2 linked regions of the Hahella sp. HNIBRBA332 genome follow. The protein of the gene in region 1 interacts with the protein of each later gene in a pairwise test. Links are inferred from orthologs where the notes say so. Each region holds a gene or a part of one and is shown in the gene's direction. Other genes may lie near its edges. The genes, in order: secD and pheT.

Region 1 (15,691 bases):
GAGGCGATACGGTCGTCGTTCCCCAGACAGATGTGAATGTGGAGCAGGAGCCCAGCCGTATGTTCAAGTTTGGTCCGGCGGCGACTCTTAATGACATTGTGCGCGCGGTGAATCAGGTCGGGGCGGCGCCAGGCGATGTGATGGCGGTGCTGGAGGCCCTGAAGCAGGCCGGAGCGCTGAAAGCGGAACTGATAGTGATCTAAGACGGCAATCGTGTATTAAGGCAAGCGTATGACCATCAACAATCGCGCCCTCGACCAAGCTCATGTCTATACCGACCTGAACGCGCTGCAGCGACTGAAATCGCCCAGTATGGACAAGTCGGAGGCGATCAGTGCGGTGTCGAAGCAGTTTGAGTCCATCATGGTCAACTTGATGCTGAAGTCCATGCGGCAGGTCAACGCTGTGTTTGAGCAAGGCAACCCATTTCACGACTCCGCTTCCAATGTTTATCAGGATATGTTCGACCACCAGCTCAGTTTGACCTTGTCCAAACATAAGAGCTTTGGGTTGGCGGATGCGCTGACGAAACAACTGTTGGCCAGAGAAAGCGGCGAGCCGAAAAAAGGCGGCTACAAAGACATCACTGAATACCCTCGTTCGCTGGAGGCGATGACGTTGAGCTATGCGCAGGCGGAAGAGAGTCTCGCGCAAGCGCCGGAGTTGACGGAAGAAGAGATTCAGGCCTTGGAGCAGGTGGCCTATTACTCGGAGCAAATGTCGCGTTCTGCGTTTGTGGATTCCGATGTGAAGGAGGCCGTTGCGGCGGCGGAAGCCTCGCAAGCAACCGTTGGCGAGGGAGAGGAAGTCCAGAAACAGACGGCGCCTGTTGCATTTGAGAGCCCGCAACACTTCGTTAACAGTTTGCTGGCGTCGGCGCGTAAAGCCTCCGCCGGGCTGGGCGTGGAGCCAGGCGTTCTGCTGGCGCAATCCGCACTGGAGACCGGGTGGGGGCGGCGCATGATCCTTACCGAAGAGGGCGAACCCAGTTACAACCTGTTCGGCATTAAAGCGGATCAGCGTTGGAAAGGGCCTGTCGCCTGGGTGACGACGACTGAGTATCGGGAAGGGAGCATGGTTAAAGAACGGGCGCCGTTCCGCGTCTATGGCTCCTATGAGGAAAGCTTTACGGATTATCTCAACTTCTTGCAGGGGCAGCCCCGCTATCAACAGGCGTTGAAGCAGGTGGCGGAGCCGGAAGAGTACCTGCGGGAACTGCAAAAAGCCGGGTACGCCACGGATCCCAATTATGCGTCGAAGATTCAGCGCATCATGAACGGGGCGTATCTGCAAAGCGTCCGCTCGGATGATCAAGGCTGAGGACTCCCGCCATGAGCACTAACGTTATCAACATAGGACTCACCGGACTCAAAGCCAGCCAGACCGCGCTGGCCACTACCGGCAACAACGTTTCCAACGCCAACACCGAGGGCTATAGCCGTCAGCGGGTGGAGTTTGAGGCGACGCCGTCCCAATATATCGGGGCGGGATATTTGGGAACCGGGGTGGGGGTTGCGGATATCTCCCGCATGACGAATCAGTTTTTGGTGTCTCAGTTGCGTTCCGATACCTCCATGTTCAGTGAAATAGATAAGATCCGCGCCAATGTGAGCCAGATCGACAGTTTGCTGGCGGATCCCACCACCGGGCTGTCTCCTGGTATGAGCGCCTTTTTTCAGGCGTTGCAGGGCGCTGCGGACGATCCCTCATCCATACCTGAGCGGCAGTTGGTGCTGACCCAGGCGGAAGGCCTGATTAATCGCTTTAATGTGCTGTATAACCGCCTGGAATCGCAGCAAAGCAATATAGATCAGGATATGCGCGCCCTGATCACAGAGGCTAACAGTCTGGCCAGCGGAATCGCTCAGGTGAATCAGGCCATCGTGTCGGCTCGTGGTTCGGCGCAGGGTAAAGACGTCAACGACTTGCTGGACAAGCGTGATCAAATGATCCGCGAGCTATCGGAAATTGTGTCGGTGACAGTGGTGGAGCAAACTGATGGTCAGCTCAATATCCTGGTGGGTAAAGGACAGTCGCTGGTAATTGGCTCCCACGCCAATTCATTGGGGCTGCAGGTCAGCGAAACTGACCCTACTCATCAGGAAGTGGCGCTGACGGAAAGCGGCGGCTCTGGAACCAATGTTATTACTTCAGAGATAACCGGTGGTGAGTTGGGCGGCATACTGCTATTTCGCGACCAGATTCTGCAGCCCTCATTTAATGCGCTGGGCCGGATTGCGGTGGTGATGGCGGACACGATCAATGAACAGCATCAGCTGGGTATGGATTTGGAAAACCGGCTTGGCGGCACTTTCTTCGAGGACATCAATTCCGAAAACAACGCTCGTCAGCGGGTTACGGCGAACGAAGGCAATGCGCTGCCCAATGATCGCGATATCAGCGTGGAGATTATCGACACTTCCGCATTGACCACCAAAGATTATCAAATCCAGTTCACCGGCCCTTCCGATAACGACATTCTGGTGGTGGACGCGTTAAGTGGGGCCACGGTGACTCGCGGACGGCTGCCTGGCCTGTTTCCCGCCACCTTTGAGTTTGACGGATTGAGGATTAACTTCGAATCAGGCAGCTTTCAAACCGGCGATAGCTTTCTGGTGACGCCCACCCGCTATGGGGCCCGAGACATTGATATGTCGGTGAGCCGGGTCGAGGAGATTGCGCTGGCGTCGCCGATTCGCACTGAGGCGGATCTGGGTAACGTGGGCAATGCGGTGATCAGCCAGGGCGAGCTGCTGGCGGTCAAGCGCAGCTCCAATGATGCGTTGTTGCCGACATTTGCGGTTCCTGGCGAACTGACGCCGCCGATACTGATCCGTTTTATCACCGACACTTACTATGAGGTGCTGGATAACAGCGATCCGGGTAATCCGGTTCCTCTAGATCCGCCCTTGAACAATCAGAAGTATATCGCAGGCGTGAGCAACGCTATTTTTACTGCGGACGAAGGGCAGACCGCAGTCAGCGCTGAAGGGGTAAGCATTGCTCAAGTTCCCGCGCCGGTGGCGTCGCCTGGACCATTCGTAAATGGTTATGGGGCGCAGACCGTGACCATCAAAAATCGCGACCCGGAGACAGGCATTGTCACAACCCAGTCGCCGCTCAATATCGCCGCCAACGCCAGCGCTGAGGAAATCGCCTCGGCCTTGAACAGCCGCAACGGCGTATCCGCTCTCGCCTACACAGAAGTGGAGCTCTCCAATTTTGTGAATGACGGCGGCGGTGTAGCGCCGGGGCTGACCATCAACGGCGAGGCGTTGACGCTGCCAAGTGGAGCCTCTTTTACGCCAGATGAATACGTGGATCTGATCAACAACAACTCAAACCTTCAAGATGCCGGTATCGTCGCCTGGAGCGATGGCGGCGCTTTGACCATTCGAGCGCTGACCGGCAAGGATATTACTGTCGAAGTGACGGGAGACGCGACTGATTCCGTGGACATTGTTACCGCCAATGACACCGTCGCCACCACCATTAGCGGCGGCAGCGGAACCAGTGTCGGCGGATTCGTAGATGTGCAACTGGATGACGGCGTGCGCCTGACTGCTGACAACAACAATATATTCCTGCCTGCGCCAGTGGCGCAGAGTTCGTTCCGTGGGTACCAGGCCAGCATTACCGGTACGCCGAGCCAGGGGGATACCTTTACTATCGAGTACAACGAAAACGGCGTCTCCGATAACCGAAATGCATTGAAAATGGTGGGGCTGGAAACAGAGGGAACCATCGGCGGCAATGTCAGCACCTACAACGAGGCCTACTCCCAGTTGGTGGAAGTGGTGGGGTCCACCGCCAGTCAGGCGCAACTGGATACGGAGTCGGCTCAATCCCTGCTGCGGCAGTCGGAAAATCGCTGGCAGGAAGTATCCGGCGTCAGTCTGGATGAAGAGGCGGGTCGTCTGATTCAGTATCAGGCGGCCTACAATGCGTCTGCGCAAGTGGTGTCCATCGCCCGACAGTTGTTCGACACGCTGTTGAATACTTTCGCCTGATGGATAACCCGAGGATGTGACCATGCGTATCTCAACCCAACAACTGTTTAACCGCGGGCTGGACAATATCCTTGATGTGACCGGCCAATTGCAGAAAACCCAGCTGCAAATTTCCAGTGGACGTCGGGTGCTGACGCCCGCGGATGACCCGGTGGCGTCTACGCGTATCCTGCAGATAAACCAAGAGCTGTCGTTGATCGATCAGTACAAGAGCAACATCAATCTGGCGGAAAACCGTCTGAGCCTGGAAGACGGTCTCTTGGGGGGCGTCAGTGAAGTGATTCAGCGCTTGCGTGAATTGACGGTGCAGGCGGGCGACGGCTCTCAGAATGCGGACGATAAAACGTTCATTGCGGCGGAAGTGCGGCAGCGTCTCAGTCAGCTGGTTGGTATGCTGAACACCAAAGACCCCAGCGGCGAGTATATCTTTGCGGGGTTTCAGGGCAAGCAGGAGCCGTTCCAGCTGAACGCCGCAGGCGCATATCGGTATGTGGGCGACGAAGGGCGTCGATTCATGCAGATCGATGCGAATGTCTCCGTGGCGGCGGGGGACAATGGCAAAGACGTGTTCGTCAATATCAAAAGCGCCAATAACACCTTTTTCACCCAGGCGAGTCCTCGCAATACAGCGGAACCGCCTGCGATCATTACTCAGGGGCAGATGATCGATCAGGAACTCTATGACGCCTTTTATCCGGAAGACATGACGGTGGTGTTCAATGACGAAGCGGATGTAGTTCCGCCTGCGCCCAATTTTACGATTGTGCAGCGTTCCGACGGTAAACCTATTCTAAGTAATCAGCGTTTCGTCACTGGGCAACCGATATCTGTACAAGGCGTGCAGTTTGAAATCATCGGTTCGCCACAACCCGGCGACACTTTCTTTGTGCAGTCGTCAGAGAAGCAGGGCCTTCTGACCACGGTGGAGCGTCTGGCGGCGGGATTGGAGGATTATCAGGATACCCCGGCGGGCCGTCAGACGTTGACCGACCTGCTGGATTCCACCTTGGCGAATTTAACCAATGCGGAAACCAAATTACTGGAGACGCGCTCGCGACTCGGCGCGCGGTTGAACACAATTGACGACACCAAGCAGCTACAGGAAGATGTTGAGGTGTTGACCAAAGAAGTGTTATCTGAACTGCAGGATCTGGATTATGCAGAAGCAGTCAGCAATCTCACCTTACAGAACTTTGTCCTGCAAGCCGCCCAACAATCCTACTCCCGAGTCACCAGCCTGTCGTTGTTCGATCTGCTTTAATCTTGGCGGCGATTGTTTCGCCGCTGCATTTCTTAAACACGTCTATTCTTATAGTCAGGGTGGATTGCAGTTAAAGAGGCTCTTCTATGAGAATGATTCCTACATTGGCGATGTGTGGTGTGTTTCTTTGCAGCGGCGTCGTATCCGCTATCGCCATAGATGGCGCAGCGCCGCCATGGCAGGAAATGAAAAGGAACTATATTTCCAATATGTCCAATGGTTGCCTTAGCGCACACAGCGGCCAAGGAGAGGGGACAGAAGTGGTGGCGAATTATTGTTCCTGTGTCGTTGAGCGGGTCGACAAGGGTTTGACGTTGGACGATATTCGCTATTTTTCAGAACAGGGCAGGCCTAACAGCTCACATACAGAAGTAATTATTAGCGCGATACAGGTATGTGGAGAAAGTCAGTAAGGAAGGATGCTAAAAGCGCTTGAGTAAAGAAAATTTAATTAGAATTAATACGGAAAGGAGTTAGATAAGAAAGTTGGTGCCGGGAGAGAGAATCGAACTCTCACTCCCGAAGGAACACGAGTTTGAGTCGTGCGCGTCTACCAGTTCCGCCATCCCGGCAACCATGTCAGCCTGTGAGTGGCTAACTAGGGCCGCGATTATACGGGCTTTTGATTGCTCGTCAACATTTTTTGTTAACTATTTTTTTGCATCCTTCTGACTCTACACTATAAAAACGCTTGAAGCTGGCGAGTGGCGGGCATTTCCGCTAACCTATGCGCCCCCAAAACTGAAGCAGAATTCCTTGATGCGCGTTGACGATTTTGATTTTGATCTGCCGCCGGAGTTAATCGCCCGGCGTCCGCTGGCTGAGCGTTCCTCCAGCCGCTTATTGTGTCTGGATGCGGATACCGGAGAGATAAACCATCGCGGCTTCAAGGACCTGTTGGGTATGATTAATCCCGGCGATTTATTGGTTTTCAACGATACCCGCGTTATTCCTGCTCGCTTGTTTGGTCAAAAACGCAGTGGCGGCAAAGTCGAAGTGATGGTCGAGCGAGTCGTATCCTTAACGGAAATGCTCGCACATGTCAGAGCCAGTAAGGCGCCCAAGCCGGGCGTCGAGATCCTTATCGAAGATAATTACGTACTGACGATGGTGGAGCGGGAAGGCGATCTATTCCGTCTGCGGGTAAGCGAAGGCGGGAGCGTCAGCGAATTATTGGAAGCATGCGGGCATATGCCGCTGCCTCCTTATATAGATCGTGAAGATGACTTGAGCGATCGCGAACGTTATCAAACCGTATACAGTCGTCAACCGGGCGCGGTGGCGGCCCCTACCGCAGGCTTGCATTTTGACGAGCCTCTGTTGCGGGCGCTGGCGCAAAAAGGCGTGGAGACCGCGTTTGTTACGTTGCATGTCGGCGCGGGCACGTTTCAACCTGTGCGGGTGGATGTGGTGCAGGATCACCGGATGCATTCAGAGTATCTGGAAGTCAGCGCGGATGTATGCGAACAGGTGCGCAAGGTAAAGGCTGCAGGCGGGCGCGTCATCGCTGTGGGCACTACCGCGGTCAGGGCATTGGAGACAGCGAGTCGATCGGGAACTATTGAACCTTATGCGGGCGACACCAGTATATTCATCTATCCTGGGTATGAATTTGTCACCGTCGACGCATTAGTGACCAACTTTCACTTGCCCAAGTCCACGTTATTGATGCTGGTGTCGGCCTTTGCCGGTAGAGAGCATATCCTGGCCGCCTACCAAGAGGCGATTGAGCAACGCTATCGCTTTTTCAGCTATGGAGACGCCATGTTTTTACATCGTCGCCAGTCTGGTCGCGAAGACGCCCTAACGAATTAAGAACTATTGTCAGATCTGAGTAGGAGAATAACCTTGTCGCGTACTTGCCATATGCAGTTCGAAATCGACAATGCCGACGGCAAATCCCGTCGCGGTAGGCTGAAATTCCCACGGGGCGTGGTGGAGACGCCGGCCTTTATGCCCGTGGGCACCTACGGCACTGTGAAAAGCATGACGCCCCGGGACATAAAAGATATCGGCGCGCATATTATTCTCGGCAACACTTTCCATTTGATGTTGCGTCCGGGTACGGAAATCATCCGTCAGCATGGCGACCTGCATGACTTTATGCAGTGGGATGGTCCAATTCTGACGGACTCGGGAGGCTTTCAGGTATTCAGCCTGGGGGACCTGCGCAAGATTACGGAAGAGGGGGTGAAATTCAAATCGCCCATTGACGGCTCGCCGATATTCATGGACCCGGAGCGGTCAATGCAGGTCCAGCGTGATCTGGGTTCTGATATCGTCATGATTTTCGACGAATGCACGCCTTATCCCGCCACTGAAAAAGAAGCGGCGGACTCTATGCGCCTGTCCCTGCGTTGGGCCAAAAGAAGCAAACTGGCGCACGGAAATAGCCCTTCTGCATTGTTTGGTATTGTACAAGGCGGAATGTATCCCCATTTAAGGGAAGAATCGCTGGCGGGGCTGACTGAAATCGGCTTCGACGGTTATGCTATCGGCGGATTGTCGGTAGGAGAGCCCAAGGATGAAATGATAAAGGTGCTGGATTACCTGCCTCCCGCGATGCCTGAAGATAAGCCCAGGTATTTGATGGGGGTGGGCAAGCCGGAGGATATAGTGGAGGCGGTGTTGCGCGGAGTGGACATGTTCGACTGCGTCATGCCGACCCGGAATGCGCGTAATGCGCACTTGTTCACTTCATTTGGGGTGCTCAAACTGCGCAATAGCCGGTACCGGACGGACACGCGTCCTCTGGACGAAAACTGCGACTGTTATACCTGTCGCAATTTCAGTCGCAGCTACCTGCATCACCTTGACCGTTGCGGCGAGATGTTAGGTGCGCAGTTGAATACTATTCATAATCTGCGCTACTACCAAAACCTGATGTCTGGTTTGCGTCATGCGATTGAACAGAGTAAATTGTGCGACTTCGTCGCCGACTTTTATCATAGGCAGGAGCAAGGTATTCCAGCCTAGTCAAAGTGTTATAAGCATATTTTGGAGTTATTTCTTATGCGTAAGCTACATGTGCTGTTAGGCACGCTGTTCGCCCTGCTGATGCCTGCTATTGCTGCGGCTGAGCCGGCTCCGGGTCCGCAAGGGCCGAGTGCGGTGATGCAGATTCTATTCCTCGGCGGTTTCGTCCTGATTTTTTACTTTCTCGTATGGCGTCCCCAAAGCAAGCGGGCCAAAGAGCACAGAGAGTTACTCGGTGGTTTGAACAAGAACGACGAAGTGTTGGTCAACGGCGGCATTGCTGGAAAAATCGTGCGTGTGAAGGACGACTTCCTGGTAGTTGAGATTGCTGACAAAGTGGAAATCAAAGTGCAGAAAATGGCGGTGACCGCAGCGTTGCCCAAAGGCACTTTGAAAGATATCTAAGACGGCCGCGCATGCGCGCCGGGCCTGCGTCAGGCGTTCAATTTCATCGAACGCCTGCATGGCGCGCCTCTTCCCCGGCATAGAGATAAACGATAGGGAGCCTTTTACGGCATGCTCAATAAATACCCACTTTGGAAAAATCTGCTCGTTGTCATAGTGCTGATGATGGGCTTTATTTACGCCTTACCGAATTTGTATCCAGATGACTACGCATTGCAGATAAGCGGATCTCGCGGCTCCATCGGGGTTGACGAAAGCGTGCTTAAAAAAGCGACGGAGGCCTTGGATGAAGCGGGAATTGCTTACGGCGAAGCGAAAGTCGGCGAGAAGAACATCATCATCCGTTTTGCGGATAACGACACTCAATTAGACGCTCAGCCTCATGTCAAGAGCGCCTTGGGTAATGATTACGTTGTGGCGTTGAATTTAGCTCCGACAACTCCTGCATGGTTGTCCAATATAGGCGCTGCGCCGATGAAGCTGGGCCTGGATCTGCGTGGAGGGGTTCACTTTCTGATGGAGGTGGATCTGGCGAAAGCGGTCGCCACGACAATGGAGATTACTCAAGGCGACATTAAGACCAAGCTAAGAGAAGAAGGGCTGCGCTATAAGTCGGTGGATATTCCATCTCCCAAGCAGATTTCCGTGGGCTTCCGTGACGAAGATGATCGCGATAGCGCGTTGTCTCTGGCGCGTCGTGAGTTTGACGACTTTTTGGCGGAAAGCGCCGAAGAGAATGGCCTGTTTATGGTGAAGCTGACCCTGTTGGAAAGCCGGGCGAAAGAAATCGAAGACTACGCTATTTCCCAGAACTTGAGCACTTTACGTAACCGGGTTAACGAGTTGGGCGTCGCCGAGCCGTTGGTTCAGCGTCAAGGGCGGGGACGGATTGTTGTCGAATTGCCAGGTGTGCAAGACACGGCGGAAGCCAAGCGTATTCTGGGGTCTACTGCTAACCTGGAGTTTCGCCTTGAGGCGCGTCCAGATGCTTCAGCGGGATCGATTGAGAAGTTTGAATTCCGTTCAGAGCCCCGTACTGCGAGCCTGGAGCGAGACATCATTATTACTGGCGGCAGTGTCGCCAACGCGCAGCAATCTTTTGACCAGAATGGCCGTCCTGAAGTTAACATTAAGTTGGATTCCTTGGGCGGCAACAAGATGTTCCACATTACCAAGGACGCCGTGCAGCGCAACATGGGCGTACTCTTCGTTGAGTACAAAGAAGAGGTTGATACCAAGTCCACAACCGGGCAGCCCAAGAAGCGTCGCTACGTAGAAAAGAAAATCATTAGCCTTGCCACCATACAATCGCCGTTAGGAAATAGCTTCCGTATAACGGGCCTGGATTCTGTGTTTGAAGCCAAAGAGCTGGCTTTGTTGCTGCGCTCCGGCGCATTGGCGGCGCCTATCTATTTCGTTGAGGAGCGTACTGTCGGCCCCAGCCTGGGGCTTGAGAACATCAAGGACGGCGCTACTTCCGTCGCTATCGGTTTTGTGCTGGTTATGCTGTTCATGATTGCTTACTACCGCGTATTCGGTATCGTGGCTAATATCGCGCTGGCGGCTAACGTCTTTATTCTGATAGCGGTCATGTCCTTGCTGTCGGCGACGCTGACATTGCCTGGTATCGCCGGTATCGTATTGACGGTGGGGATGGCGGTTGACGCCAATGTATTGATTTACGAGCGGATTCGTGAAGAGTTGCGTAACGGTCTGCCGCCTCAGTCGGCGATTCATGCAGGTTATGATCGCGCATTCGTGTCTATCTTTGACGCCAACGTAACCACATTGATTGCGGCGTTAATCCTGTTCGCGATCGGCACGGGCCCGGTCAAAGGTTTCGCTGTTACGCTGTCTATCGGGATTTTGACCTCCATGTTTACTGCGATAACCGTGACTCGCGCAGTCGTTAATTTGATATACGGCGGCCGCAATGTTGGTGGTTTGTCCATTGGCGGCGTCAAGCAAGGTTAAGGAGGCATAACTATGTCTGATGAGAAAGTTTATAACTTTATGGGCATAGCGAAGCCTGCGCTGGCTTTGTCTGTGATAATGATCATTGTATCTATCGTGTCCATCGCGACGCGCGGCTTGTCGTTCGGGTTGGATTTCACTGGCGGTACGCTGGTGGAGGTGGAGTACTCCAAAGCGCCCCAAATCAATGACGTACGGCATCAGCTTGAGGCTCACAAGTACGAAAACTTCGTCGTGCAGAAGTTTGGCTCAGACACCAGTATTCTGGTTCGTCTGCAGCAGGAGCACAGTGAGTCCATTGGAACTGAGGTGGTGAGTGCGTTGTCCGCAGATGGGGCGCAGGTGAGTCTGAGTCGTTCCGAATTCGTTGGGTCTCAGGTCGGCGAAGAGTTGCGTGAACAAGGTGGTTTGGGTCTGCTGCTGGCGCTCGGCGTCATTATGCTCTATATCGCTTTCCGCTTTCAGTTTAAGTTCTCTATTGGCGCCGTGTTGGCTTTGGTGCATGACGTCATTATCACCGTAGGGATGTTCTCGTTGTTTCAGTGGGACTTCGATTTGAACGTGTTGGCGGCGGTGTTGGCGGTAATTGGTTACTCGTTGAACGATACCATCGTCGTGAGTGACCGCGTGCGTGAAAATTTCCGTCGCCTGCGTGAGGAGACTCCAATAGGTATTATTAATATCTCTTTGACGCAAACCCTGTCCCGTACGATTGTCACCGGCTTGACCACATTGTTGGTTCTGGTGGCGTTGTTCTTGTTCGGTGGGCCTGCGCTTAAAGGGTTTTCGACGGCATTGATCATAGGTATTGTTATTGGTACCTACTCGTCAGTATATGTTGCAAGTAACCTGCTGCTGATTATGAATATCAGCAAAGAAGATCTGATGATCCCTGTAAAAGAAGGCGTTGAGCTGGATGATCGCCCCTGAGGCGTTTTTCTACTTGGCGTAGGCTGTCAACTCTATTCGGGACGGGTCACAGCCAAATAAAAAGCCGGTCAAGTGACCGGCTTTTTTGTGCTGGCTCTTTGGTATGTCGAAGAGCGCTTTAGATAGGATTACTTCAGTAGTTCAGCCAGTTTGTGGGCCTTTTGAGAGACAGGCTTGAGCATCTTGGGGCTGCAGCAGATAAGAGAGCGGCTTCTATCGTTCAGCGGATTGCCGCGAACGTCGCTGTGCAGAGCGCCCGCTTCCTTGACTATAAGCAGTCCCGCCACCGTTTCAAGTGGGTTGATGTTGTTCAATATAACGACGTCGACTTTTCCTGCGGCCAGATAAGCCAAGTCCTGTGGAATGCAGTGGGCGCTTCTTACGCCGAAGCAGCTTTTGTCTAATTCTGCGTAAGCTTCCAGTAATGCTGCAGGTTCTTCTCTTTTTCCAATGCCTTCCAGAATATTGGTGGATAGCATGGAAAGCTCCAGGTCTTTTGTACCTGAGACTCGGATGCGTTTGCCGTTCAATGAGGCTCCGCCGCCCCGGCTTGCTGTGTATTCATCGCCGGTTACGGGGAAAATAATGATAGCGTGTTCGGTCTGATCATTCTTTTTGCAGACCAGTGAAAAACACCAATCGGATAGGCCGCGTACGAGGCTGGCGGTGTTGTGTACAGGCATGATGTGCCAGCTGACGCCTTTCGGGTTGCCTTTCAGGTCGCCTTTTTTGTTGATTTGGTGTGTGGGGTAGGCCCGTTGCAGGGCGCGGGACAGATTGTCGTAGAAAGCGGCGTCAACACGGGCAATGACTCTCTTTAGCTTTTCCGGATCGGTAAAAGACAACTCTTCACGCTCAAGAATCATGTTGATCTGCTCATTGGACGAGCGAATTGCGCGCAAGGCAATATTAATCATTGGCTGCATGGTTTGATCACTACTTTGTAAAGAACGGTTTTAAAAAGGGCGCTAATAATAGCAACTCCGTCGTGTAAACACACCCAGAAATCTACTTACGGATTAAATTATAGGAAAGGTCGCAGGGCGCGCCAGAAAGCGGAGTTATAGCGACGTTTTGGTCTTAGTGGGGGGAGGCATTTGCATACAATTCTGCTACCATTGCGCACTTTTAAAAAGGTGTGAAAATGCTGGAAAACATCCGTATTGTGCTGGTCAACACCTCTCATCCCGGTAATATCGGCGCTACTGCGCGCGTGATGAAAAACATGCGGCTGTCTCGATTAGTGCTGGTGGAGCCAGACCGATTTCCAGATGATGATGCAGTAAGTCGTGCATCCGGAGCTTTAGATGTATTGGATGGCGCTCAAGTGGTTGCGAGTTTGGATGAGGCTATTGCTGGCTGTGTATTAGTGGTGGGAACCAGCGCAAGAGGTCGGAGTATTCCCTGGCCGGTGAGAAATCCTCGGGATCTGGCGGATGATGTACACGATCATGTCGCGGCGACCGAGGGCGATGTGGCGATTGTATTTGGGCGCGAAGAGCGAGGTCTCACCAATGAAGAGTTGCAGCGCTGTCACTTGCATGTACATATCCCTTCAAATCCAGACTATTCGTCCTTGAATGTTGCGATGGCGGCGCAAGTGATTTGTTACGAGCTGCACATGAGGTGGCTGCTTGAAAACGAAGAGAATCAGTCATATATCCAGAGATTGGACGGCCCAGGTGATGCCGGGTGGGATGTTGAGGCCGCGACGGCGGACGAAGTCGAGCGTTATCTGGCTCATTTGGAGCAGACACTGATCGATATCGACTTTCATGATCCGGAAAATCCCAGGCAATTGATGTCGCGACTACGTCGGCTGTATCAACGTGCGCGTTTGGATAAGATGGAAATCAACATTCTGCGAGGCATCCTAAGGTCTACGCAGAAAATAGCGGGAACTTGGCAAAAGAATTAATCGGGGCGAATCATGTTAGCACAGTTAAAAGAGGACATAAGAAGTGTCTTTCACCGGGACCCGGCGGCCAGAAACGCCTTTGAGGTGCTGACTTGCTACCCCGGTCTGCATGCGTTGCTGGCGCACCGCATTAGTCACTGGTTGTGGAGAAAGGGGTTGAAGTGGTTGGCGCGCTTTCTCTCCACATTCAGTCGGTGGATGACTGGGATCGAAATACATCCGGGTGCGAAAATCGGTCGCCGCTTCTTTATTGATCATGGTATGGGAGTAGTGATTGGGGAGACGGCCGAGATTGGCGACGACGTTACCTTGTACCAGGGGGTAACCCTTGGAGGAACCAGTTGGAATGCAGGCAAACGTCATCCAACGTTGGGAAATGGCGTGGTCGTCGGCGCTGGCGCCAAGATCTTGGGGCCGTTCACAGTAGGGGATAACTCGAAAGTGGGCTCTAATGCCGTGGTAACTAAGGAAGTGCCGCCTAACGCGACAGTGGTCGGCATTCCGGGGCGAGTGATTGTCAAGAAAACAGAGCCGGAAGCGGATCGCCGCAAAGCCATGGAAGAGAAAATGGGCTTTGACGCCTATGGGTTGAGCGAAGAGATGCCTGATCCGGTGGCGCGCTCCATTCGTGCGATGTTGGATCATATGCAGGCGGTAGATGATCGTCTGGAGTCCATGTGCAAGTGCCTGCACAAGTTGGATGTGGAATATCGCAATGGCGAACTGCCTCCTCTGAAGAGCGAGGACTTTGAGTGTGTCCGCGAAGATAAGTAGCTTGACGACATAATCCGTAATACTTGATCAGTTTGCAGGGTCATTTCATAATGCCCTAAATTAATTAGGGGTTTGATCATGCGCTTGACCACCAAAGGCCGCTATGCGGTGACCGCCATGCTGGATTTGGCGCTGCACGGTGATAGCGGTCCTGTTAGTCTGGCGGATATCTCGGCGCGTCAGGGCATCTCGCTTTCATATCTTGAGCAATTGTTCGCCAAATTAAGGCGTAATCGTCTGGTGTCCAGTGTCAGAGGGCCCGGCGGTGGTTATAAGTTGGCGCGTCCACTCGGTGAGACGGCGGTAGCTGACATTATTGAAGCGGTTAACGAATCTATTGATGCGACGAGATGTGGGCGAAAAGGGGACTGTCAGGGCGGTGAAATCTGTCTAACCCACCACTTGTGGCAGGATCTCAGTGAGCGTATTCACGATTACCTCAGTAGTATCAGCCTGGAGGAGTTGGTCTCCAGTCGGGCTGTGCAAGAAATTGCTGAGAGGCAGGCTGAAAGAAAACGAGCGGGCGAAACAGGTATTTCTTTGGTCGATATCGGCTAACCTGGTTTCTCTCGCGTCATTGGTGATGCAGGCGCGGGGAGCGCTGAAGTACTTGGATATGGATAATTGAAATAATGAAGAAACCTATATATCTCGACTATGCCGCCACTACGCCGGTGGACCCCAGAGTCGCTGAGGCGATGAGCAATTGCTTGACGTTGGATGGCGTCTTCGCCAACCCGGCGTCCCGTTCGCATATTTACGGCTGGCGTGCAGAAGAGATGGTGGAAAAAGGGCGTCGCCAAGTGGCGGACCTGATTGGCGCCGATCCTCGGGAGATTGTTTGGACTTCTGGTGCGACAGAAGCGGATAACCTCGCTATTAAAGGCGTGGCGAGTCGTTACGCTGAAAAAGGCCGCCATATCATTACCAGCGCCATAGAGCACAAGGCTGTGCTGGATCCCTGCGCCTATCTGGAAAAGCAGGGTTACGACGTGACTTATCTGAAACCGGGCAAAGATGGCGTCGTCAGTCCGCAGTCAGTTAAGGATGCATTGCGTGACGACACTATTCTCGTTTCCCTGATGCACGCCAATAACGAACTGGGTAGTGTTAACGATATTCAGGCAATTGGTGAGCTGTTGCGTGGGCATCAAGCTTTTTTTCATGTGGATGCGGCGCAGTCCGTGGGCAAGTTGGTTGTCGATATGAAAACCATGCCTGTCGACCTGTTGTCTTGCTGTGCGCATAAAATATACGGGCCTAAAGGTATAGGAGCGCTCTACGTTCGAAGAAATCCATTTGTCGGCGTGGATGCTCAGATCCATGGTGGCGGCCATGAGCGGGGCATGCGTTCCGGTACGCTGCCAACTCACCAAATTGTTGGCATGGGCGTCGCTTTTGAGTTGGCTGGGCAAAGCCTGATGGGAGAGGCTGAGCGACTGG
Region 2 (15,823 bases), 2.5 Mb from region 1 along the record:
GAAAGAGCTGGGGCGTCTTGACGCTGCGGAGAGACCTGCGGCGGGGGCAAAAATCAATGAAGCCAAGCTGTTGGTGCAAGACCTGATCAACGAAGCCAAAAGCGAGCTCTCCAGTAAAAACGAAGCAGCCAAACTGGCTGCGGAATCAATCGACGTAACTCTGCCTGGGCGTAAAGAGTCATTGGGAACTCTTCATCCTGTCACTCGGACGATGTTACGTATTGAAGACTTCTTCGCGCGATCTGGATACACAGTGGAAGAAGGCCCTGAAATCGAAGATGACTATCATAACTTCGAGGCCCTTAATATCCCCTCTCACCATCCGGCGCGCGCCATGCACGATACCTTTTACTTTGATCCGACGACATTGCTACGTACGCATACGTCCCCGGTACAGATTCGGGTGATGGAGTCAAGTAAGCCTCCATTTCGCATGATATGTCCTGGAAGAGTTTATCGTTGCGACTCGGATATGACCCATACGCCAATGTTCCACCAAGTCGAAGGTTTGATGGTGGATAAACACGTCAGCTTCGCTGACCTGAAAAGTACAATCGTTGAGTTTCTGCGTGAGTTCTTTGAGAAAGACCTTGAAGTGCGCTTCCGTCCTTCATACTTCCCGTTTACAGAGCCTTCCGCTGAAGTGGACATTGAGTGGGGAAGAAACGAAGACGGTTCAATCAAGTGGCTCGAAGTAATGGGCTGCGGCATGGTTCATCCTAAAGTGTTTGAAGCTGCGGGCGTCGATTCTGAAACCTATTCAGGGTTTGCCTTTGGTATGGGCGTTGAGCGATTGGCGATGCTCCGGTACGGCGTGAACGATCTGCGGATGTTTTTCGAAAACGACATGCGTTTTCTTGACCAGTTTTAACCTCAGACGTGATTACCCCTTAAAACACGGTAAGGATTAATAATAGGCTTTGTGATATGAAATTCAGTGAATATTGGTTACGAGAGTGGGTCGATCCGCAGCTGAGCTCAGAGGCTTTGGTTCAGCAAATCACTATGGCGGGCCTGGAAGTGGACGCTGCTGAGCGCGTAGCCAAGCCTTTTAGTGGAATCGTGGTGGGTGAGGTGCTGTCAGTCGAGCCCCACCCTGATGCAGATAAGCTTCGCGTTTGTAAGGTATCGGATGGTCAGGAGCAGTTCCAGGTAGTATGTGGCGCTCCTAATGTCGTAGCGGGAATGAAAGTTCCGTTCGCAAAAATTGGCGCTGTGCTGTCCGGCGACTTCAAAATAAAAAAGGCCAAGCTGCGGGGCGTAGAGTCCCAGGGCATGTTGTGCTCAGAAGAAGAGCTGACGCTGGCGGAAAAATCCGATGGCTTGATGCCGCTTGCTGCGGATGCGCCTGTTGGCGTTGACGTTCGCAGCTATTTGAAGTTGGATGACAATATTATTGATGTTGACCTGACTCCCAACCGTAGCGATTGCCTCAGTATTTTGGGGATGGCGCGGGAAGTGGCCGCTCTCAATAAGATTCCTTTTGAAGCCCCTGAAGTGAAGAAGACGGCGGCGGTTATTGACGACGTATTTCCTGTTCGTATCGACGCTCCTGACGCCTGCCCGCGATATGTCGGGCGCGTTATTAAAGGTGTGGATTTGTCTGCGCCTACACCTCAGTGGATGGTTGAAAAATTGCGTCGTAGCGGCATTCGCAGCATTGACGCTGTGGTGGACGTTACTAACTTCGTAATGATCGAGTTAGGTCAGCCTATGCATGCTTTTGACCTCAACGAACTTGCGGGCGGTATCGTCGTTCGGATGCCCACGCCGGGAGAAAAGCTGGTTCTGTTGGATGGTCAGGAGATAGCTATTAATCCTGATACATTGGTCATTGCTGACAAAGAAAAGCCTCTTGCCTTGGCAGGCATCATGGGGGGCGAACACAGTGGCGTTTCTGAAAAAACCAAGGACATATTCCTGGAAAGCGCGTTCTTTGCTCCTTTGCATTTGGCGGGGAAAGCGCGTTCATACGGTTTGCACACGGACTCATCTCACCGCTTTGAAAGAGGTGTTGACTACGCTCATCAGGCGCGGGCTATAGAAAGAGCCACGGAGCTGTTGCTTGAGATTGTGGGTGGTCAGCCTGGCCCGGTTACAGAAGTTTGCAGCAAGGAGCATTTGCCCGCCAAGACATTGGTAAATCTCCGTCATGCGCGCGTTGATGAGTTGCTGGGCGTTCATCTTGATCGCACAAGAGTAGAGGAAATGCTGGCGAGGCTGGGTCTTAGCGTACACAAGGTGGCTAAGGACGGCTGGACTTTCAGCGCGCCGACTCATCGCTTCGATATTAGTATTGAGGTGGATCTGATCGAAGAAGTGGCAAGACTGTATGGCTATAACAAGCTACCTGTTACCGAGCCTATGGCGCCATTGGGAATCAAGCCGTTGCCGGAAAGCAAGGTGTCGCTACGCCGCTTGAAGCTGCATTTAGTGTCGAAAGGGTACCAGGAAGCGATTACATACACTTTCGTAGATCAGAAAGTGCTGAGCCTGCTGACTCCTGAGGAAGATACCATTACCTTGGCGAATCCTATCGCCAGCGATATGGCTGCGATGCGTACGACCCTCTGGGCAGGCCTTTTGCAGACGGCTTTGTATAATCAAAATCGCCAACAAAATCGCATTCGTCTTTTTGAATCTGGTCTACGCTTCCTTAGGAAGGACGGGCAAATTCAACAAGACCCGATGTTGGCGGGGTTAATTATGGGAGCCAGCATGCCGGAAGGCTGGGAAAGCAAAAAGCGCACGGTAGACTTCTATGATGTGAAGGGTGATCTGGAGTCGCTTCTGGAAATCCCTGGCTGCAACTTGAGTTTCCGGAGCGCTCAGCATCCTGCATTGCACCCCGGGCAGACGGCTGAAGTACTGAAAGACGGGCAACCTATCGGTGTGTTAGGCGCACTGCATCCCAGAATTGCTAAAACTTTGAATTTAAATGGCCCACTTTATTTATTTGAGCTATGCTTAAATTCAATAGCAGACGGGCAAGTGCCTTCTTTTAAAGGAGTTTCCCGCTTCCCGGAGATCCGAAGAGACCTTGCTATTGTAATAGATGAACAAACACCTTACGCGGATGTCGCCCTGGCGATTGCTCAGAGCGCAGGGGAATGGCGTGTTCACCACGAACTGTTCGATGTATATCATGGGGAATCGGTCGGTGCGGATAAGAAGAGCCTGGCCATCAGTATCGTGTGGCGCCATCCTGAAAGAACATTACGCGACGAAGAAATCACGGAGGCATTTGACAACGTGGTGAAAGAACTTGGTAATCGTTTCGGTGCGTCTTTGAGGAGTTAGTCATGGGAGCTTTAACGAAAGCAGATATGGCTGAGCGGCTTTATCAGGAAGTGGGTCTCAATAAGCGTGAAGCAAAGGAAATGGTCGAGGCCTTCTTTGACGAGGTCAGGGATGCATTAAGCCACAACGAGCAAGTAAAGCTGTCAGGATTTGGCAATTTTGACCTGAGGGACAAAAAACAGCGTCCTGGCCGTAACCCTAAAACTGGTGAGGAAATACCTATCACCGCCAGACGGGTTGTTACTTTCAGACCAGGTCAAAAATTAAAGGCTAAAGTAGAAGCTTATGCTGGAACCCAGTCATAACGACGAGCTCCCACCCATTCCAGGAAAACGCTACTTCACTATTGGTGAAGTTAGCGATTTATGTAGTGTTAAGGCTCACGTACTACGATATTGGGAGCAGGAGTTTCCTCAACTCGCTCCCGTAAAGCGGCGCGGAAATCGCCGCTATTATCAACGTCAGGACGTGTTGATGATTCGCCAGATACGAGACCTTCTATACAATCAAGGGTATACCATCGGCGGCGCCAAGCAGAAATTGGCAGGCTCCGAAACCAAGGAAGACGCTACACAGGCCAAGCAACTCATTCGTCAGATGATTGTTGAGTTGGAAGAAGTGTTGTTGGTCCTCGAAACCTGATAAGTTTCGAGGACTATCACCCCAAAGTAAAAAACTAAATTATTTGGTTTTTTAGGGGTTGAAGGGCGAGGTGTTTTTATCTATGATACGCACCTCTTCGAGTCGGGGCGTAGCGCAGCCTGGTAGCGCACTTGCATGGGGTGCAAGGGGTCGAGTGTTCAAATCACTCCGTCCCGACCAATTTTACTTACTAATATCAATAAGTTACGCCACTTATCGGTTCTGTTTAAATTTTGCTCTTGCAAATGTTTTGCAAAACCTCCCGTTAAATTCCGGCTATTTTTAGGTCTGCACCGGCATTTATCCACCTAATTTCGCTGTGTCCGGAATCGTAGTTCTTCACCATTTTTTCTGAAGCCCATCCGCCTAATTTTTTAGGGTCTTTCCCTTGGTGTCTCTGTACAGTTTTTTCATCCAAAGCTCCTATATCATGAAAAGTTAGTTTTTCTTCTTCCGTGATTACGGCAAAGACCAGCTTGAGCTGACGCGCTATGAGGTGGGAATCAGTCACGCCCAGCCAAGCAGAATAGTCGATGGAGAGGCTGTTGCTACTAATAAGGCGGTAGAAAAGTGTACCTAATAATTGGTATTGATAAGTTGGTGGAGCCAACTAAATTTTAGTGGGAGTGAGGTGATTTTTTGGCGCATTTGAAGCTGAAACACCGAGGTATTATGTATGGTTGGTTTCATTCTGATTGATTAATTTTGGCATTAAATTGGCCGGTAATGCAGCCGCGAAGAAGCTGTTACATGCATTAATGAAAAATTCAATTATATCCAATGCTTAGAGAACGCTTCTTCTTTGCCGGCAGCTGTTTTGGACCATATCAGAGTCATGAGAACTTGCTGGGCGACACAAAGTGTTGTTGGCTAGAGGCAAGCCAGCTCTAACAAAGCCGCTGACTCCATAAGCATGTATAGTTTGGTAACTGTTGAGCTTAAGGTGCTTGGAATAATGTTAGGTTAATTGCCTACTTTCATAAGCAGGCCTAGTGTTTTTATTTCCTATAAATCTTGCTATTAATTCTTGCTGAGCGATGGTGCTTAGTTGACCCGTTAGTATTCTGATCAAAAGACAGAAAGCGCCAATTGCACAGCTCTTGGTATTAATGTAAACCCTATTATGTGAGCATGGTCTGGAGAGTGTAGGTGGTTGCCAATTTTAAATAACTCTCAGGAGGGGAGGTTATATGTGGCTTGGGATAAAAGTGCAGGTTTAATCAGTGTTTATGGAAAGTCGCCTTTAGATTCAAAGAGCCCCCCCGAGGTAGGTGATCATGTGAGTCTTTCTAAAGGTAATGGTGAGTTGTGGGTTACTGTATGTGTGTTATCTACTGACGGAAGCAGAATGAGAGGGATTATTAGCGAGGTTAGTGGAATGGAAGGCGCAGAGGCGGACTGCCAAATTGGGAAATTGGTTAGCTTCGCTAAGGAGAATGTCAGGATCCTGAAGCGCCAGGGTAAGCTATAAAACCACGTGGGAGTCAATCAACTATCATCTCTATCATTATCTGACGTTGGGAGAATGAGCCAGATTCTGAAGGTAGAGGACTTAGAGTAAAAATGGTGATGAAAGCCCCCCTTGTAGACCACTCATGGGAAGTCATTGGAGAGGAGAAACATCCACCGCGTTTAGCGCTGAAAGAAGTGCTAGCTAAGATGGAGCAGCTAAAAAAGGTGGCGGCGGTTATTCAAAAAAATGAGGGTAGTAATAAGTTAGAAAGAATACTTCGTTATACATGTTTAATGCATACATTGGCGAAGTGTAAAGATTTCTTAGAAGATGATAAGGACCCTGTTCGTGAAGAACACTTCCAGTGCTTGTTCGCCCATGCTACCAGCCAGCTCTTCGAAGCTCAGCAGAGAATTGATGCCGAACTCGGACATTTAGACTTATAAGTCCCTGTTAGGATGTAGGGAAGAGTATTATAAGGACGCAAAATGGATATTCCTAAGTGCAGGGAGTATACCCAAATTAAGGTTGATGGAATAACTAGTTTGCTTGAGCGCTCCTTACGTATAGATAGAGAGTGCTTTGACATCAAGCTAAAGTTAATGGATGCGAAGGTTAGGCTGGCGAAAGCAAGACAATACGAAGGCGATCCACCAAAAGGCATGTTAAGTGAGTCGGATGAGTCGATGGAAATATTACAGCAGCTATTCGGCGTGCACCTTCAATGGTTGCCGTAGACGTGACTAGCATGCATGAGATTAATCTCCGCCTATCCCTGCGGATGGGCCTAGACTCATACCATGATACCGATAAGGGAATGAGCTGAGCTGTAGTCAAGACGGCGTTTCTTCAATTGCGGTTGAGACATGGGGGGTAAAATGAATAGCGAAAGTAAGTATCAAGGCAGCTGTTTCTGTGGGGTTGTTCAATTTACGGTAAGTGGTAAACCCGAAGGGATGGGCTATTGCCATTGTGAGTCGTGTCGACGCTGGTCAGCATCACCAGTCAATGCTTTTACTCTGTGGAAGCCAGAGCAAGTCGTCGTGTTAAAGGGGGCAGATAGCATTGGCACATACAATAAGACCCCTAACAGTTACCGCAAATGGTGTAAAAACTGCGGAGGTCACATCTTTACAGAGCATCCAGGAATGGGGCTGATCGATGTCTTTGCTGCTGTGATTCCCGACTTTCCTTATGAAGCCGGTGTGCATGTCCATTATCAGGAGCACCGATTACCGATCAAGGATGGGGTGATGAAACTGAAAGATGTGCCTTTGGAGCTGGGTGGGTCTGGCGAAGTTATCCAAGAGTGAAGCTACAGACTTCGCCACGGGAGAAATGTCATGGTTAAGGTGTCAATTACTCAAAAGCCTCCGGTATTGTTGGATCTGCAAGCATCAATACATCTGGCCGTAGAAATAATTGAAGAAGCGGCGAGTAATGGAGCGAAGCTGATTGTTTTTCCCGAGGCGCATCTTCCTGGCTACCCAACTTGGATATGGCGTCTTAGGCCGGGAGGCGATATTGCGCTGGGTAATGAAATCCATGCCAAGCTCCGGGCCAATGCGGTTAATCTTAAAGCGGGTGATTTGAAACCTATTGCAGAAGCAGCCGCCAAGTACCAGATCGTCGTGGTTATGGGGGCGCATGAGCTTGAGTCAGAGTTCAGCGGATCAACTCTATTCAATTCGTTGTTTGTCTTTGACGCTGATGGCTCTTTGCTGAACCGGCATCGAAAACTGATGCCAACTAACCCAGAACGGATGGTGTGGGGAATGGGGGATGGTTCTGGGCTAAAAGTAGTGGAAACCGCGATAGGTCGGATAGGGTGTCTAATCTGTTGGGAAAGCTATATGCCACTGGCGCGGTTTGCTCTATATAGTCAGAACATTGATGTCTACGTAGCTCCGACTTGGGACAATGGCGATACTTGGGTTGCTTCGATGAATCACATAGCCAGAGAGGGCGGATGCTGGGTCTTGAGCACTGCGACGGCTATTACAGGCAGTGATATCCCTGATGACTTTCCGGGCAGGTCTCAGCTGTTTAAAAACGAAGAGTGGATCAACACTGGTGGAGCTGTCGTAGTGAAACCTTTTGGCGGGATTGCTGCAGGGCCTATGCATAAAGAGAAAGCCATACTGTATGCTGACATTGACCTTGAGGCCTCAAAAAACGCAAGAAAATCTCTTGATGTTGCTGGACATTATGGTCGACCCGATCTCTTTAAATTAAATGTTGATCGTAGCACTGTTTCTCCTGTGTCATTTCAGGATGACCAATCTTTGAAAAAAAGCCCCTGGGGAAGGGGCTGAGTCTACTCTAGCTCTAAACTAGTGAGGTTTACTCAGTGTGAAATCTTTTCCTTGAACAGGGCGACTTTGTCCCGAAGGTATTTGATCCTGTTTTCGAGGTTGTGTTTGTAGGTTTCGAGTCTTGGTTTGACTTCTTTGTCCACGGCTTTTTCGGCCTGCATTTTGGCGTAGGCGGACATCATGTTTGCGTTCCAGCGTATTCTGCCGCGCACGTCATAAGTGGCTGCGTCGATGTTGCGTGCGAAGTCTTTGAAGGTGTTGTTTTTGGCTCGGATTCGGGCGACGACGGCTTTCAGACTCTTATCTTCATTATCCAGATCTGCGCCAAGTTGATTCAGAACCTTTTTTCCTTCCTGTTCAACTGTGCTCAGGCCGGATTGCAGTTGGCGTTGTAGTTGGTCCTTTAAAGTGGTTAGCCGGTCCATTTGGCTTTTTGAGTTTTTTGCCGACATTTTAGCGCCTTGAAATCGGGTTATATGGCTAAATTAGAATCAAATACTAGAAGCAAAAATTAGAATAATCATCCTAATTTGCAGGCAGTCAGCAGGTGACTCAATGTGGGGAATCCGCCGATTTGAAATCGGCGGGAGCAGAGTGGGATTAGTCGATCCAGGTTAGAATCTGGCGGACAAGCTTTTCAATACCTGTGGCGGCTTCTGAAATCCGGCCCGCCAGCATATAGGCTGGCGTGGAGACAACCTTACGTTCTTCATCCGCTACTACGTCGTCCACGGCGCAGTCCACGTGCTGCCCGCCCATACTTTCAATCGCGCCGGCGATGTCTCTATTGTCGCCAATGGTGCATTTGACGCCGGCTCCATAGATATGAGGGATCATGGTTGGAGCGATGCAGATATAACCAGACGGTTTGCCAGCTTCGGCGAAAGCTTTGGCGACTCGCTCCACCTGTGGGAGGATTTTCATGTCGACGCCGTCGACAGCGAAAGTGGACAGGTTTTTCGCGGCGCCAAATCCTCCCGGAAAGATCAGTGCGTCAAACTCATCAGGATTAAGTTCCGAAAGTTCTTTGATTTCGCCGCGCGCCAAACGGGCGGACTCCAACAATACATTGCGTGACGCTCCCGGCACAGGCTCTCCGCTGATGTGGTTCACCACTTGCACCAGATTAATATCCGGGGCGAAACACTGATATTTTGCGTCGTTGCTGTCCAGCGCTAAAAGAGTGATGACGGACTCGTAGATTTCCGCGCCATCGAGGTACCCACAGCCTGACAAAACCACAGCAATATTAGCCATTGTAACTCCTCCCTTTTTCTCAGCTTAGCTTTAATCAGTCTTAACTATTTATGCCGACATACTTTAGCCCGGCGGGTTTGCATTTTCTATGCTATGGTGAATTTAGACTCACCAGAACAATCCGCCATGAATTTGAGATCGCTTTGGTTCAAATTCGGAGCAATTTGTGTCTGCTTCGCCGTGATTTTGATCATGATCTTTATGGCGGGGTTGCAGGTATTTTTTGCTCCAATGGCCAGGGACTTGGAATCTCAGCGCGCCCGTCTTGATATAGACAGGGTGACAGGCGCTTTATTTCATGAATTAACCAACCTGCATCAATATACCTTGGACTGGGCGGCCTGGGACGATACCTATCGTTTTGTCGAATCACCTTATCCTGAATACATAGAATCCAATCTCGGCGACGCCACATTCGTTAATCTCAAGATCGATGCGATGATGCTTTATAAGCCCAATGGCGAAGTGGTTTGGGGAAAGACGTGGGATCAGGAAGCCGGAGAGACGCTGCATGTGAAAGAGCTGCCCTTGGACGGTCCGCCCGATCCTGGTTTTATCCTGGGGGTGGCGCTCGGTGACTTTAAGGATCCCTACTCGGGGTATTCCGGGATCATGGGGACCGAATCCGGGCTGATGTTTGTCAGCGTGCGCCCTGTGTTTCGCTCGAATCTCACTGGGCCAGCGAATGGCGTGCTGCTATTTGGCCGCCTGGTGCGCGGGCGGTTGTTGCAAAATGTGCAGCAGTTGGTGGGGGTCCCTTTCGCGGTTTTTTGGATGCATGACCCAAAGCTTGGTGATGACTTGCGCGATATTGCGGACAGATTGACAGTGGATGAACCTATCTATACCCAGGAAGTCAGCGACTCCAAATTGGAAGGCTACACGCTGATCCCTGATATTGAGAGCGATCTTAGTATTCTGGTGCGTATCAACGCCGACCGCGATTTCTTTAATCTCACCGCAGCGACGTTCGACCGGGCGATGAGCTATGCCTCCTATTTATTGACGACGGTATTGGGTATCTTCGCCTTTCTTGTTTGGATGCTCGTGCTGCGTCCACTGGCGCGTTTGGAGGCTTATGTCCGGCGTGTTCAAAGCCAGCCGCAATTGGAAAAGCTGGATCTGCCCAAGCTGCCGAGAGACGAAATAGGCAAGCTTGGCAGGGCGTTTCATCAGTTGTTATGTCAGTTGCAGGAGCAGAGTGAAAAGCTGCGTGAGATGTCCTTTCGTGATGAGTTGACGGGGCTGGCGAACCGTCGAGCGGTCATTGGATATCTGGATGAGCGCTGGAAACTGGCTTTGGAGCAGAAGTCAGATATCGCCATTATCATCTGTGACGTCGATTATTTTAAGGACTTCAATGATCACTATGGCCATGACATGGGCGATGAAGTGCTCAAAGAGGTCGCCTCGGCGTTGCGTCGAGGCGCTAACAAGCGCCTTGATCTTGTCGCCCGTTATGGAGGAGAAGAGTTTTTAGTCGTGTTGCCTGGAGCTGACTTGCACATAGGAGAGCAGGTCGCTGAGCGTTTGGTTAAGCGCGTCTATGAAATGAAACTCCCTCACCACTTTTCGCAAGTCGCGCAGTATGTGTCAGTAAGTTGTGGCGTCGCGGCAGGGGCTCCTGGCGAAGACGAGACTAAAGAAGAGTGGATCCGGTTGGCGGATGAGGCCTTATACAAAGCCAAGGAATCTGGACGAAATAGATTCGCGGCGATCAATCCTGCGGACTTGCGCAATGTAAAGCGCAGTGGTTCTTACAACTCTGTCAATCCCTAAGCACTTGTCCATCCGCCCTCAGGCGTTATATTAGTCGCCTGACTCCGCTTCCAACGTTTTGGTGATCCATTATGCGTCTTGCTGCACTGCTTTCGTCGGCTTTGAGCTTCGTTCTATCCGGCTGTGATTCTTTTACAGTAAGAGAAGCGGAAATTCAGGCCAGTATTAATAAGCAGCTCCCCATTCAAGGCATTATCAATGTACAGGTCCGTGCGCCGGAAAATATGGGTGGACTGGGAACCATCCTGCCTGACCTCATGAGCCAAAGCCTGTCCGTTCAGGCGCAATTGGACTTGCAGCGGCTTACTATTGCGTTATTGGGCGATCGAGGCGGATATGTCATGTTAGATGCCGAGCCGATACTGTCCACTCGCATTTTGGGCGTCAGTATTGAAGAGCCGCTCCGAATTACCGGAAGCGCGGAGGTAAGATGGGAGGCGGATTCAGGCTCTCTGTATCTGGATAACATTCAAGTGCTAAATGTCGAGTCTCGATTTATTAATCGTTTCGTGCCCGAAGGCGTTCGTAAGCCTTTATGGAGCAATATTAGCGATTGGCTGAACGCCTATTATGGAGCCTATCCCGTCTATAAACTGAAAGAGCCCGTCGGTATTGCAAGTAGAGTTGTTGGCTCTGTGCGAGAGATCACGGTCGAAGATGATATGGTGAGGTTCCGCTTATAGCGGATAATGACGTCTGGCTTCCTGCTCCAGACGCCCGCAAATCCCTGTATGTCCTTTAGGATAAGGAGATTCTCGGATTTTTATTCCTATAGAGATGACTAAAATTCATCTTTACTTGTCGGTGATTGGCTGATCGTCGTCAGGAAGTCGAGTCATGCCGGGCTCTTTAACCGGGTGGCTAAAGAAGTAAAGTTGTATTAATGAAGTAGGTACCAGCTGTGATTAAACGTTTTGCATCTTATGGCGCACTGGACGCGTTCATAGCAGCCAACACAGTGCTGCTGGTTCAATGCTGGCCTGACGTTAACGGCGAATGGGTCGCTGAATTTAAGGCCTAATGGAAGAATCTTTTAAAGAAGCCGGGTGATGAGAGTCTCCCGGCTTTTTTCTTTCTATATCCGAGGCTTCTGCTAATCTCAAAGAGAGCGGCCAGGGCTTCCGGCAAATACCGTCATGTCCCCGGCTTAGTGCAGAAACACTGATATCGGACAACTGATAGACACCGCCGACATGGAGCATCGACTGATTCTATGGTTGACCATATGGGGAGTTAGCCTTCTCTATCCTCTCGCAGTGAGAGGGGCGGATAGTGTTGAGCTGGTTTTGTATAACTGGGCGAATTACATGCCTCCTGAGTTACTGGACGCCTTTCAAAAGGAAACGGGGGTTCAGGTGCGGGAACTTTATTACTCCTCCGATGAAAGCAAACAAGCCTTGCTGGCGGAAACCCAGGGAGTTGGGCTTGATTTGATTGTCAGCGCCGGCGCATCCATGCGGGAATATGTGATTCCAGAATGGATTGATGCCTTGCAGCCAGAGCTATTACCTCATTTGTCCAATGTGGATGAACACTGGATGAAGATGTTCGGAGAGGTGGGGGGTTACGGCGTGCCTCTGTTATGGGGAACCGTCGGCATCGCTTACCGAAGCGACAAGCTTCCGCAGCCGCCTTCCAGTTGGCGAGACTTCTTTAAACCCCATCATACTCTGCGACAAAAAATCATGGTGATCGATGACTCCGCTGATGCATTTGGAATGGCGTTGGTGGCGTTGGGATATTCTATGAATGCGACGGACCTGAACCAGGTTGAGGCGGCGGGCGTGTTGCTGGAGCAGCAAAAACCGTATGTGGCGGGTTACGCCTATCCCCTCATTGATGAAAACTCGGAGCTGATCAAAGGCCATATTGTAATGGCCATGATGTACAACGGAGATGCAGTGGGGCTGCACGAACTCGACCCAAGAGTAGAGTTCGTAGCGCCGGCCGAAGGCACCAATTTGTGGGTGGACTATATCGGCGTGGTCAAGAAAAGCCTGCATAAGGAAGAGGCGCATCAGTTTATCGACTTTTTACTACGCCCCGAGAACGCCGCTAAGCTGTCTGAGTTTCTACATTATGGTTCCGCAAATAAGGCGGCGGCCTCAAAATTGTCAAAAGAGCACCTGGAAAATCCTGACATTTACCCGCCGAAAAATGTGATGGATAAGGCGGATACTTACAAAGTCATTTCGCCGGAGGTGTTAAAGTTGCGCAACCAGATGTTTCGTTCGATTAAGCGTTAGAATGGATACGCCGCCATGCTAAAACTGCAGTTAAGAGCGCGCATCTTTCTATTCGTCCTGCCTTTCATTGTATTGCCGCTGCTCATGTTCGGCAGTCTCTCGTATCTTTATATTCGCGAGAACACCATGCGGATACTGGAACATCAGCTTGATCTTTCTTTGCGTAGCGGGCGTGATGAACTCAATAAGGATTTTAGCTCCGCCCGCGCCAATCTGGAGTTGTTCGTCTCCAATGACATTATTCGCCGCTATCTGAATCTCCCTGATACGGTTCGCTACAAAGTCATGCAGCCCGCATTGCTGGGATTGTTCGCCGACTACCGTAAAGCCTTTCCCTCATACGTCGACATTGCCTTGCTGTTGCCGGACGGCAGTATTGATTCAAGGGATGCGGAGGATCCTAAAGCTCCGCCTAAGTACCAGGATTTTATTGAGCGTGTGGCGGCCCAGCGCCCGAGCTATGCGGAGCAATTGTTTTTCGTGGAAGAGGGCGGATACATCGAATATGTGCAGGCGCAGCGAATTGATCATCGCAACGAGGCGGTGGAGTATCTTGGCACGACGGATCTGACCAAAGGTTATCTGTTGGTGGTGATGCGGATCGAGGATGTGATGCAGATGCTGCGCAAAAAGCTGAATAATCCAGAAGGGTACGTTGTGGTCAGTGATCCCCAGGGAGAATCATACTTTCTCAATGATAAGGAACTGAAGCTCTGGGGGCCTCAGGTAAAGCAGATTATTACCTCGGGAATCGGGCGACTGAGAGGTTTTACTTTGGGGGAGCAGGATTATCTGGGAGGCTTCTATCGCGTTAATGAGCAGCTTTTTATTACCGGTATCGTCACAGAAGAGGTGGTGGACCGGATGGTGACGCCTATCCTGATAGCTTTGGGCTGGTTTGTGGTGATTGTGATTATTGTGGCGTTTTTGTTGGTTTATTCGAAGCTAAACAAGCTGTTGCTGGAACCAATTAACCGTCTCCAGCGCCAAATCGCCGCATTTCGCAGTGGAGCGGAGATCGCCTGGGTGTTTGACGGTAACGATGAGCTCAGTCGGCTCAGCGCGGAGTTTGAGGAAATGGCTTCTACCCAACGCGGGCAAATAGAGCGTGTGAAAGGACTGTCGAATTTGGATCCGCTGACGGGCTTACCTAATCGCACCGCCTTTGCCGGCATCTTGGAAAAGGCGGTCAGTTATACCCGCAGGCAGGACCAGGCTTTGGCGGTGCTGTTTATTGATATCGATCACTTCAAGCGCATCAATGAGACCTACGGTTCTAAGGTCGGGGATGAGCTGTTTCGGCAGGTGGCCGACCGGATCGGCGCCAGTCTGCGGCTTTCCGATGAGGTGGCGCGACAGGTGATGACGGAATTTGGCGATATGGACAGAGTGTTGGTGCGCACTGGAGGAGATGAGTTCACGGTCCTCTTGAGGGATATCCGTAAAGCGCATCAGGTCTCATTGGTGGCTTCCCGTATTCTTGCTGCTTTTGAACATCCGTTTACCTTGGATGAACATAGCGTTTCCATGTCCGTCAGTATTGGTATTGCCTTGTATCCCGTAGACGGGCAGTCGCCGGAGCTGCTGTTGAAAAGTGCGGACTTGGCTATGTACGAAGCCAAACAAGCGGGTGGGGCCTGCTTCCGCTTCTTTACGCATGCCCTTAACACTTCCGCAGAGAAGCGATTGCAGTTGGAGCGGGATATTCAGGATGGCTTGGTCGTAAAAGAATTTACGGTGTACTTACAACCTCGTGTTAATTTGAGGACCGGTGTCGCTACTGAGTTTGAGGCGATGGCCCGATGGAATCATCCGCGCCTGGGTGTTTTGCTGCCTGAGCAATTTATCTCTGTGGCGGAAGAGTCCGGTCATTTGATTGAGTTAGGCAAACAGTTACTGGAGGCTGTTTGCAACGCGATTAAGAGCCTGCAACAAAGCGTTGGTAATGACGTGACCGTGTCATTTAACCTCTCTCCGCATCATTTAAGGATGAACGAAGTGCTTAGCGAGATCAGTAATTGCCTGGAACGTTATGGTCTGCCAGGGGAAACGCTTGAGCTGGAGATTACGGAGGACTTGCTAAAAGCGGAAAACAAGGACGCCTTGATTCTCTTGAATCGATTGCGTGAGCGTGGGGTGTCCGTGGCGCTGGATGATTTCGGCTCTGGAGATTCCTCACTGTCGGCGTTGCGTCGTGCGCCTATTGATACGCTGAAAGTCTCGCCAAACTTCATGCAGGAATTGTATGTGGATAAAGAAAGCCCGGTTGTTCTGAGGGCGATCTGCGATCTGGCGCGTAGTCTTGAGCTGAAGGTAGTGGTGCAGGGCGTGGAGAGTCGGGCGCAGGTGGAGCAGGCGCTTACCGTCGGCGCTGATCAGGCGCAAGGGCACTACCTTTCAGAAGCGGTTCCTGTTGATGATGTGAGAGTGGATTTCCGCATTAAAATCTTTGACCTGCCTACTGGCGAGCGCGGCGGTGTAAGAGTTTAGCTTCATTCCTGACTAACCTTCCTCGGGGTGTGTGCAGTCGCCGTCGCCATGTTTATAATGCCTGTTCACTTTGCTGTGGCCTGAAATCGGGCCCGATTCACTGAGATATAAAACAGGTAACTGCTACCATGACGGTAAGAACCCGTATTGCACCATCTCCCACCGGCGATCCTCACGTAGGAACCGCTTATATTGCGCTTTTCAATCTGTGCTTCGCTCGTCAGCACGGCGGTAAATTCATTCTGCGTATTGAAGATACTGATCAGACTCGCAGCACGACGGAATCAGAACAAGATATTCTGAGCGCTTTGAAATGGTTGGGGCTGGAATGGGATGAGGGG

What was found.
Region 2: the proteins of secD (region 1) and pheT interact in binary tests that used the Escherichia coli proteins (3 or more experiments, as listed by UniProt). The link is inferred for Hahella sp. HNIBRBA332 from one-to-one orthologs.

Annotation. Positions count from the first base shown.
Region 1 is NZ_CP132203.1:3,465,586-3,481,276, reverse strand. The notes cover bases 8,250-11,194. They hold secD (protein translocase subunit SecD), read left to right. Parts: upstream 8,250-8,763; coding sequence 8,764-10,626; downstream 10,627-11,194. Other genes in these bases: secF (protein translocase subunit SecF), read left to right, coding at 10,639-11,194; yajC (preprotein translocase subunit YajC), read left to right, coding at 8,284-8,652. Also shown: O5O45_RS15425 (flagellar basal body P-ring protein FlgI), read left to right, coding at 1-203; flagellar assembly peptidoglycan hydrolase FlgJ, read left to right, coding at 232-1,320; flagellar hook-associated protein FlgK, read left to right, coding at 1,332-4,010; flagellar hook-associated protein FlgL, read left to right, coding at 4,033-5,271; O5O45_RS15405 (hypothetical protein), read left to right, coding at 5,358-5,684; tRNA preQ1(34) S-adenosylmethionine ribosyltransferase-isomerase QueA, read left to right, coding at 6,031-7,086; tRNA guanosine(34) transglycosylase Tgt, read left to right, coding at 7,138-8,247; more of secF, read left to right, coding at 11,195-11,556; O5O45_RS15370 (inositol monophosphatase family protein), read right to left, coding at 11,685-12,482; tRNA (cytosine(32)/uridine(32)-2'-O)-methyltransferase TrmJ, read left to right, coding at 12,701-13,474; cysE (serine O-acetyltransferase), read left to right, coding at 13,487-14,248; Fe-S cluster assembly transcriptional regulator IscR, read left to right, coding at 14,327-14,806; O5O45_RS15350 (IscS subfamily cysteine desulfurase), read left to right, coding at 14,881-15,691. UniProt on the Escherichia coli protein: Part of the Sec protein translocase complex. Interacts with the SecYEG preprotein conducting channel. SecDF uses the proton motive force (PMF) to complete protein translocation after the ATP-dependent function of SecA.
Region 2 is NZ_CP132203.1:1,018,224-1,034,046, forward strand. Bases 537-3,613 are described here. They hold pheT (phenylalanine--tRNA ligase subunit beta), read left to right. Parts: upstream 537-927; coding sequence 928-3,300; downstream 3,301-3,613. Other genes in these bases: pheS (phenylalanine--tRNA ligase subunit alpha), read left to right, coding at 537-871; ihfA (integration host factor subunit alpha), read left to right, coding at 3,303-3,605; O5O45_RS04775 (MerR family transcriptional regulator), read left to right, coding at 3,586-3,613. Outside these bases: more of pheS, read left to right, coding at 1-536; more of O5O45_RS04775, read left to right, coding at 3,614-3,942; O5O45_RS04785 (hypothetical protein), read right to left, coding at 4,208-4,552; O5O45_RS04790 (hypothetical protein), read left to right, coding at 5,506-5,841; O5O45_RS04795 (hypothetical protein), read left to right, coding at 5,884-6,132; O5O45_RS04800 (GFA family protein), read left to right, coding at 6,274-6,708; O5O45_RS04805 (carbon-nitrogen hydrolase family protein), read left to right, coding at 6,739-7,710; O5O45_RS04810 (hypothetical protein), read right to left, coding at 7,743-8,162; isoprenoid biosynthesis glyoxalase ElbB, read right to left, coding at 8,311-8,967; O5O45_RS04820 (diguanylate cyclase), read left to right, coding at 9,094-10,746; O5O45_RS04825 (DUF1439 domain-containing protein), read left to right, coding at 10,818-11,429; O5O45_RS04830 (polyamine ABC transporter substrate-binding protein), read left to right, coding at 12,054-12,992; O5O45_RS04835 (bifunctional diguanylate cyclase/phosphodiesterase), read left to right, coding at 13,008-15,482; gltX (glutamate--tRNA ligase), read left to right, coding at 15,611-15,823.